2 regions of the Metabacillus sp. SLBN-84 genome follow, and region 1 is predicted to be linked to the other one. Evidence: predicted binding sites of a transcription regulator. Region 1 holds the regulator's gene; the other holds the start of a gene.

What was found. The regulator CtsR, encoded in region 1, represses protease genes until heat stress. The targets are predictions, from matches to a motif close to ATGGTCAATAAAGGTCAAACA.
Region 2: clpP (ATP-dependent Clp endopeptidase proteolytic subunit ClpP) is a predicted target of CtsR. The motif match lies at 1,962-1,982, and genes of this name have one in related genera.

The regions. Positions count from the first base shown of each region.
Region 1 covers NZ_JBRJIP010000003.1:8,414-12,838, reverse strand. The annotation lists gene clpC (ATP-dependent protease ATP-binding subunit ClpC) at 1-652, opposite strand, end outside; gene RKD52_RS20300 (protein arginine kinase) at 649-1,740, opposite strand; gene RKD52_RS20295 (UvrB/UvrC motif-containing protein) at 1,742-2,287, opposite strand; gene RKD52_RS20290 (CtsR family transcriptional regulator) at 2,303-2,764, opposite strand; rRNA gene rrf (5S ribosomal RNA) at 3,653-3,768, opposite strand; rRNA gene RKD52_RS20280 (23S ribosomal RNA) at 3,858-4,425, opposite strand, start outside.
Region 2 covers NZ_JBRJIP010000001.1:558,237-562,661, forward strand. The annotation lists gene whiA (DNA-binding protein WhiA) at 1-390, shown strand, start outside; gene RKD52_RS02710 (HPr family phosphocarrier protein) at 416-673, shown strand; gene clpP (ATP-dependent Clp endopeptidase proteolytic subunit ClpP) at 1,309-1,908, opposite strand; gene RKD52_RS02720 (STAS domain-containing protein) at 2,095-3,114, opposite strand; tRNA gene RKD52_RS02725 (tRNA-Arg) at 3,328-3,403, shown strand; partial or broken gene RKD52_RS02730 (peptidoglycan recognition protein family protein) at 3,571-4,098, shown strand; gene RKD52_RS02735 (peptidoglycan-binding domain-containing protein) at 4,171-4,425, shown strand, end outside.

The DNA of each region.
Region 1 (4,425 bases):
TTGCCGTTTTACCGACACCAGGCTCCCCGATTAAAACAGGATTGTTTTTCGTTCTGCGACTTAGGACTTCAATGACCCTTTGGATTTCTTTGCTTCGCCCAATGACAGGGTCAAGACTGCCTTCGCGTGCAATGGCCGTCAAATCGCGTGCCAGACTGTCCAGGGTCGGCGTATTGGCATTGTTCATCGAACCGCTCTGGTGGCCAGAGCCGGACTCATTGCTGCCAAGCAGCTGGAGGACTTGCTGGCGTGCTTTATTTAAGCTTACACCGAGGTTATTAAGCACCCGTGCAGCCACACCTTCTCCTTCGCGGATAAGACCTAAAAGAATATGCTCTGTGCCCACGTATGAATGGCCTAGCTTTCTAGCTTCATCCATGGAAAGCTCAATCACCTTTTTAGCTCGGGGAGTGTAGTGTATCGTCTGTGAAATTTCCTGTCCTCTGCCGATGAGGCTCTCCACTTCTTTTTGAATTTTATCTGATCCAAGGCCAAGAGCTGTCAGCGCTTTTGCAGCGATGCCCTCACCTTCTCTTACAAGACCGAGAAGAATATGCTCTGTGCCGATATTGTTATGTCCAAGACGGACAGCTTCCTCTTGTGCTAATGCAAGAACCTTCTGAGCGCGTTCAGTAAATCTTCCAAACATCATCCTTCATCATCCTCCATCCTTCTGACCATTTCAAGGTTTAGTCTTTCTCTGATTAATGAAGCTCTTCTTATGTCCCGTTCATCCGGGCGCAATGCTCCTCCGGAATACTGCTGGAGAAATCCCGGCTGAGTCAGGATCATCAGCTCATTTAAAATATTTCTGGAAATATCTTTGATGATATTTAAATCAATTCCCAGTCTCACATCTGATAAACATTTTGCTGCTTCTTTGGATTCAATGATCCTGCTGTATGTCAGCGTGCCCAGAGATCTGAACACACGGTCCTCAAGCGGCACCTGCGACGTTTTATATAAAGCTTCCCGTGCAGAGCGCTCTTTTTCAATCAGCTGGTGCACCACACTCAGCAGATCTTCTGCAATATCATCCTCAGACTTGCCGAGAGTAATCTGATTGGAAATCTGAAAGATGTTACCTAATGCTTCGCTGCCTTCCCCATAAATTCCTCTAACAACCAGACCTAATTGATTAATAGCCGGAATAATTCTGTTCATCTGCTGTGTGAGCACAAGAGCCGGCAAGTGCATCATCACCGATGCCCTCAGCCCTGTTCCCACATTTGTCGGGCAGCTGGTTAAGTATCCTCTTTGTTCATCAAACGCATAATCAACCGAACCTTCCATCCAGTCATCAAGCCTGCTCGCTGCTTTTAAAGCTTCTTTCAGCTGCAGACCGGGATACAGACACTGAATGCGAATATGATCCTCTTCATTCAGCATGATGCTGACCTCTTCATTCTCAGACAGCAAACATGCGCCGAACGAAGAATCCTCTGCTAAATTCGGACTGATTAAATGCTTCTCAACGAGCACCCTTTTCTGAATAGGCTGCAAATCATCCATGCGGAGCATTTCAAGCTTGCCGATCTCATCTACGCTCTTATCCGCAAACGTCTCTTCAAAAAGAGAGAGAATATCCTGCAGCTCTTCATTCGAAGCAAAAGTCGGAAACCTGTACTTCTCAATGTTTCTTGCCAGTCTGACACGGCTGCTGAGAACAATGTCTGAATCAGGCCCATCCTTGCTCATCCAGGCACTCATCGCCTGGTTAATAAACTGCTGAAGCGACATATCAGGATTCACCTCCTCTGGAACTTTTTAACGAAAGTTCAAGCGAACGGATCTCATCCCGGATTTCAGCAGCCTTTTCAAACTCTTCCTGCTGAATTTGCTCTTTTAGATTCTGTTTTAATAACTCTATTCGTTTGCGGATGTGAATGCTACCGCCAATTCGCTCTGGAATCTTTCCAGCATGCACCGTATTGCCGCTGTGGACTCTTCTCAGAATCGGGTTAATTTGATCTTTAAACGTCCGGTAGCACTCGGAACATCCGAACCGTCCCACTTTTGTAAACTGCTGAAACGTCATCTCGCAGCCGGGACACTGCAGAACTTCATTTTTTTTAAAAACATCCTGCTTTGACGCGGAAACGGATGAATCCATGTTCAAAAGGCCTGCCAGCAGGTTATTAATAGAAAATCCTTTGCTGCTGTCAATGAATATGGAACTGTTGTTCTGAGCACATTTATCACAAATATGAACCTCAGTTTTTTCGCCGTTCACAACCTTCGTAAAATGAAATGTTGCCGGTCTCTCATTGCATTCCTGGCATATCAAGTCTGTCACCTGCTCTCATCGGTATTTCAAGGAAGTCAGCATGGCCTTTATCATTCTTGCCCGCAATTCATCCCTGTGCGGCAGTTCAATATATAAAACGGACCTGTCAATCACACTCAGCATGATTTTTGCTTCCCGTTCTGAAATGACATCTTCACTTACAAGCCTTAATATGAGATCTTCAGCAGATGACTGCGAGATCCGCCTGTCAATAATGCCCATGATCTGATCAATTAAATGCGCAGCATCATTCGACTTTACCTTTATAATCCGAATGTAGCCGCCGCCTCCCCTTTTGCTCTCTACGATATATCCTCTTTCAATCGTAAAACGGGTATTGATGACATAATTGATTTGTGAGGGCACACACTGAAACTTATCCGCAATTTCGCTTCTTTTGATTTCGACGATCTCCTTGCCGCTTGTCGTAAGCACCTGCTTCAAATACTGTTCAATGACATCCGAGATGTTCCGCACTCCGCCTCCCCCTAACTTGACTTTGACTATATTTGACTTTAACACTAATATAAAACGAACGAACCTTTTTTTCAACTCATAACTGCTCATCTATCTATTTCCATTATTAACGGCAGTGAAACGTTTTTAAACAGAATTTGCCGTATTATTTTAAATGGGAAGAGTAATGAAAGGAAGGTGGAGGAAGGATAATACTTTATGTATACGTCAACAATCGGTAATAATGAGCTGTTTTTCTGACCGGGATCCATTAAACGCAGCTTTTCTGCATAAGAATAAAAGTTCATGCGGCAAGGCATGCTTGGATTGGGTGGATAAGAGTTCGGCGGGAATTGCTATGGTATCCAGGTGCATGCTTGCCCTGTGAGATTGTTTTTCGGTTTTGGAGGGTATGTGATCGGGGCTTTTGCTTACCCTCCGAAATCATTTTGTTTTATTGGGTATGATTTGGGTGTTTGCTTACCCTCTGATATCGTTTTACGGTTTTACAGGATACGATTCGAGTGTTTGCTTACCCTCTGATATCGTTTTACGGTTTTACAGGGTACGATTCGAGTGTTTGCTTACCCTCTAATATCGTTTTACAGTTTTACAGGGTACGATTCGGATGTTTGCTTACCCTTTGATATCGTTTTACGGTTTAGCAGGGTACGATTCGAGACTTTGCTTACCCTCTGATATCGTTTTACAGTTTTAGAGGGTACGATTCGGATGTTTGCTTACCCTTTGATATCGTTTTACGGTTTAGCAGGGTACGATTCAGGTGATTGATTACCATCACTCATTATTTCTGGCGCAAATACCCTTGCCCAGGTTAAATTTACTTACATCCTATTCTTTTCCGAACAACAAAAAAGAACAGCATCTCTGCTGTCCTCTTTTCTGCGTGCCTGGCAACGTCCTACTCTCACAGGGGGAAACCCCCAACTACCATCGGCGCTAAAGAGCTTAACTTCCGTGTTCGGCATGGGAACGGGTGTGACCTCTTTGCCATCATCACCAGACAATATGCAATTGGTTGAAAGAGTTATTCTTTCAAAACTGAGTAACGTTTGATAACAAGATTCACGTGCAATTTACGCTTAGTTAGACTGTGGTTAAGTCCTCGAACGATTAGTATCTGTCAGCTCCACACGTCACCGCGCTTCCACCTCAGACCTATCAACCTGATCATCTTTCAGGGTTCTTACTCACAAATGTGATGGGAAATCTCATCTTGAGGGGGGCTTCATGCTTAGATGCTTTCAGCACTTATCCCTTCCGCACATAGCTACCCAGCGATGCCTTTGGCAAGACAACTGGTACACCAGCGGTGCGTCCATCCCGGTCCTCTCGTACTAAGGACAGCTCCTCTCAAATTTCCTGCGCCCACGACGGATAGGGACCGAACTGTCTCACGACGTTCTGAACCCAGCTCGCGTACCGCTTTAATGGGCGAACAGCCCAACCCTTGGGACCGACTACAGCCCCAGGATGCGATGAGCCGACATCGAGGTGCCAAACCTCCCCGTCGATGTGGACTCTTGGGGGAGATAAGCCTGTTATCCCCGGGGTAGCTTTTATCCGTTGAGCGATGGCCCTTCCATGCGGAACCACCGGATCACTAAGCCCGACTTTCGTCCCTGCTCGACTTGTAGGTCTCGCAGTCAAGCTCCCTTGTG
Region 2 (4,425 bases), on a different contig from region 1:
GCGGAAAAAATCTCCGAGTTGTTAAGTATCATTGGAGGCCATCAGGCGCTGCTGCGCTTTGAGGATGTACGCATCGTGAGAGATATGAGAAACTCCGTAAACAGGCTCGTCAATTGTGAAACCGCTAACTTAAATAAAACAATTGGCGCTGCGATCCGCCAGGTTGAAAATATTAAATACATTGATGAAAAAATGGGTCTTGAAGCTCTGCCTGATAAATTAAGCGAAATTGCAAGACTGCGGGTAGAGTATCAGGATGTCACGCTGAAAGAGCTCGGAGAAATGGTATCGAGCGGCAAAATCAGCAAATCAGGCATAAACCACCGCCTGAGAAAATTGGACGAAATTGCAGAACAGCTTAGAAACGGCCAGCCGGTAACAATCAAATAAAAAGGGGAAAGCAGAGGGGATTTACATGGCTCAAAAACAGGTCGAAGTTCGTTTGAAAACAGGCTTACAAGCACGTCCCGCAGCGTTATTTGTACAAGAGGCCAACAGGTACGCATCAGATATCTTCCTTGAGAAAGATGGAAAAAAGGTTAACGCAAAAAGCATCATGGGGCTCATGAGCCTTGCCATCAGCTCAGGATCAACCGTCACACTGATTGCAGAAGGCCACGACGAAAACGAAGCACTTGAAGTTTTAACGGAATACGTAAAGCAGGAAGCTTAAAACGGCCTTTGGGCCGTTTTTTTTTATGGCGCAAGTTTACCGGCGGTTGCCTGTAATGGTCCGGTGCAGCAAATCAACTGCCGAATGGCCAAGATCTTACTAGAAAAAGAGGTAGTTTGCGCCTGTATGGGGAGTTGGTCGTAAATTAGGGAAAGTTGGTAGATACGCATACAAAGTTGGTTGTAAAATGATTAAAGTTGGAAGTATTGCACTCATTGTTGGATGTAATGCAATTATTTCTATGAATCGGGACTGAGCAGGTGCCTGATTTATCTGCCTGACCAAGTCCAGTGCACCAAATCAACTGCCAAATGCCCAAGATCTTGCTGGAAAATGAAGTAATTTGCCTTTGAACGGGGAGCTGGTAGTAAATCAGAAAGAGTTGGTAGATACGCAATCAAAGTTGTTTGTAAAATGCGCGAAGTTGGTTGTATTCCACTCATTTTTGGAAGTAACACACTGATCTCTGTTAATCGGGACTGCGCAGGTACCTGTTTAGCTGCCTGACCAAGTCCAGTGCACCAAATCAACTGCCAAATACCCAAGATCTTGCTAGAAAAAGAGGTAATTGGTATTCGTATGGCTGTTAAATCCAAATAAAAAAGAACGGCACAATGCCGTTCTTTTTGCACTTTTTATTTTTTGTCTGCTAACGTATTGCGGTCCATGACTTTGTCAATCAGGCCGTACTCAAGTGCACGCTCTGCTGTCATGAAGTTGTCGCGGTCTGTGTCGCGCGCGATGACTTCAATCGGCTGGCCTGTGCGGTCTGCAAGGATTTGATTAAGCTTGTCGCGAAGGAAAAGGATGCGTTTTGCAGCAATCTCAATTTCCGTAGCCTGGCCTTGCGCTCCTCCAAGAGGCTGATGGATCATGACTTCAGAGTTTGGAAGGGCATAACGCTTGCCTTTGGCGCCTGCTGCAAGAAGGAATGCTCCCATAGAAGCTGCCATACCGATGCAGATTGTTGATACTTGCGGCTTGATGAACTGCATTGTATCGTAAATGGCCATACCGGCAGTGATGGATCCGCCTGGGCTGTTGATGTAGATGGAAATGTCTTTTTCCGGATCTTCTGCTTCTAAGAATAAAAGCTGAGAAACGATTGAGTTTGCAACGTTATCATCAATTCCGCTTCCAAGCATGATGATGCGGTCTTTTAAAAGACGTGAGTAAATATCATATGCACGTTCACCGCGGTTTGTCTGTTCAATAACTGTAGGAATTAAATTCATCGTATTTCCTCCTTTAAAGTAAAGGTAAATTTATGTACTCTCATCATACAACTAAGGTCAATAAAGGTCAAACGAAACGCTGCCGCCTGAGCATCTTTAAGGCACCTCTTATGTATATGTCAGAGCTAGTAACTGTAACCATGTTACCCAATTTTTCTTTTTTTCAAACGATTGGAGAAGAAGGAGCTATTTTTTTGAGATATGCAGTCCTTCCTGTGCCAGGGCGTAGTGAATGCCGTGTTTAAGCGTAGAGAGGCATGGAATGTTCTGCATCTGATACCGCGAGCTGACGATTTTCATGCTGAGTTCGGGTGAAATGCCCACTAGAATGCATGAAGTTCCAAGAAGCGCAGAAGCCTGAACAAGCTTTTGAAGCAAGTCGATTGTAAACTCGTCCACTTGTGAAATAGCTGTCAGATCGAGAATAAGAAACCTCGCTTTATACTCGGGCAGGTTAGAGAGCGTTTTTGTTAAAAGCTCCTCAGCTCTCGCTTCGTCGTATCTTCCGATCATCGCAAGGACGATGATGTTGTCAAGAACTGGGATGATTGGAGAAGAAATTTCCTTTACCAAATCAACAAGATCGGCTGTCCGCTTAGCAACACTTTGTTCCAGTGCAATCATGTCAGCCCTTTCCTGCTCCTGAATCAGTGAGCGGATATTTCGCTGGGGAGTGATTCCGGAAGGCGAAAATTCAAATTCTGAATATGGATCTCCGCTTGTCTGGCTTTTCACCACTCTGTACCAGACGGTTTTCCCGAACAGTCCGCTTAGGACGCCGGCCCAGTGACCGGCCAGGAACGAACCCTCCACCGTCTTGCCCTGAGCTTTGTTCACCTTATACTCCCAGCCATTTTCGATCCTCACTACAGCTCTGCAGTCGTCATAGGACAGAACATCGATCGCGGTTTTACCCCAGCCGGCTGTAACATATGTATTCGGCAGGCTCTTTAAGATATCCTCTGTTTTTCCGATGGATCGCTTATAAAAGTCGCTGACAATTTCTCCTGTACGGTACCCTGCAGTTTCAAGTACAACTCTTGCTGCTTGTTCCCCGGAAATTTCTTCAATTGAATCAAGAAATGTTTTAAATGCCGTATTGATCCAGAATAATACGACTTCATCTCCTTCAAATTGGTAGGCTGCCTGTGATAAATCCCAATCAAAGGAAGAACCGTTTACATTTATTGAATAGCGGTCTGTCATTATGTTTTATCTCCTTTATTCTGTTGTTGCTGTTATAAACCCTTTACCCGTTCTGCCGCTGTTGTAAAGCCTGTATTTCTAATCATACAATAGAATCTGCCCGCCTGTATATTTTGGAAGTGCATAAAATATAGCGCTTTCTGGACACAAAGAAAAATAACGCTTGAAACAGGCAAAGGTTTTGTCGTATAATAGCGCTACTGGCCAATACGTGCGCTCGTAGCTCAGTTGGATAGAGCGGTGGTTTCCGGTACCACGTCTGTCGGAGGTTCGAATCCTCTCGAGCGCGTCTAAATGATAGAGAGCTGTTTCCTTAGGGAAGCAGCTCTTTTTCATTTTTTCAAAGAACGATCAGTCGAAACTGCTAGACTTTCAAGGAAACAGGCTCATGCATCAGGGTAAGTGCCTTTCCAAAACTCCTCACTCTATCATCTACTATATAAAGGAGTGATAATAGTGAGTGTTTCGGATAAATATCAGATTGAACAACGCTATATTCGAATTGGAAATGCGAGACCGGGAACTAGTTTAACCGGCCCTCTCTTCATTGTTGCACATGAGACCGCCAATAACTCTGCTGATGCAGATGACCATTTTTCCTATTTTAATAATTCACAGCCGAGTGCGTCTGCCCATACATTTATAGATGACGGAAAAATTCTTGAGATTATCCCTCTAAATGAGAGAGCCTATCATAATTTATATACAAATCCCGAGGACAACCGGCTGTTCGGGGCTGATGCGAATAATGCTGCAATTGGAGTGGAGCTGTGCCGCACGGGGGTTTTCCGCGAAGCGTATGACCGTTATGTCTGGTACCATGCCTATCTTTGCCGGAGGTTTAATCTTGATCCTTCTTCTAAAATTGTCGCGCACAGCACACTTGATCCGAGAAGACGTTCAGATCCTGAAAGCTGGCTTGTTCCAAACGGCGTAACGTTTGCCCAGTTTTTAAGAGATGTCCGTGCGTACTATAATTCGTGGGAAAGCAGCACGTCTCCTCCAATCAGGGTTCAGCCGCCCGAGCGTGAAACAGGCAGTGAGATTGATACGACTGTGCTGAGAAGCGGGGATTCGGGATCGGATGTGCAATTTTTGCAGAAAAAGCTGATTTCCCTTGGATACTCACTTCCGAGATTCGGGGCAGACGGAACGTTTGGAGCTGAAACAGAGGCTGCGGTGAGGCAATTTCAGCAGGAGCAGCGCATCCTCGTTGACGGGATTGTCGGACCGGAAACGTTCAGCAGGCTGAACAGAGCGAAACCAAGGCGTCCAAAGCCGTTTCCGGGGACTCTTTACAGACTGAAGACT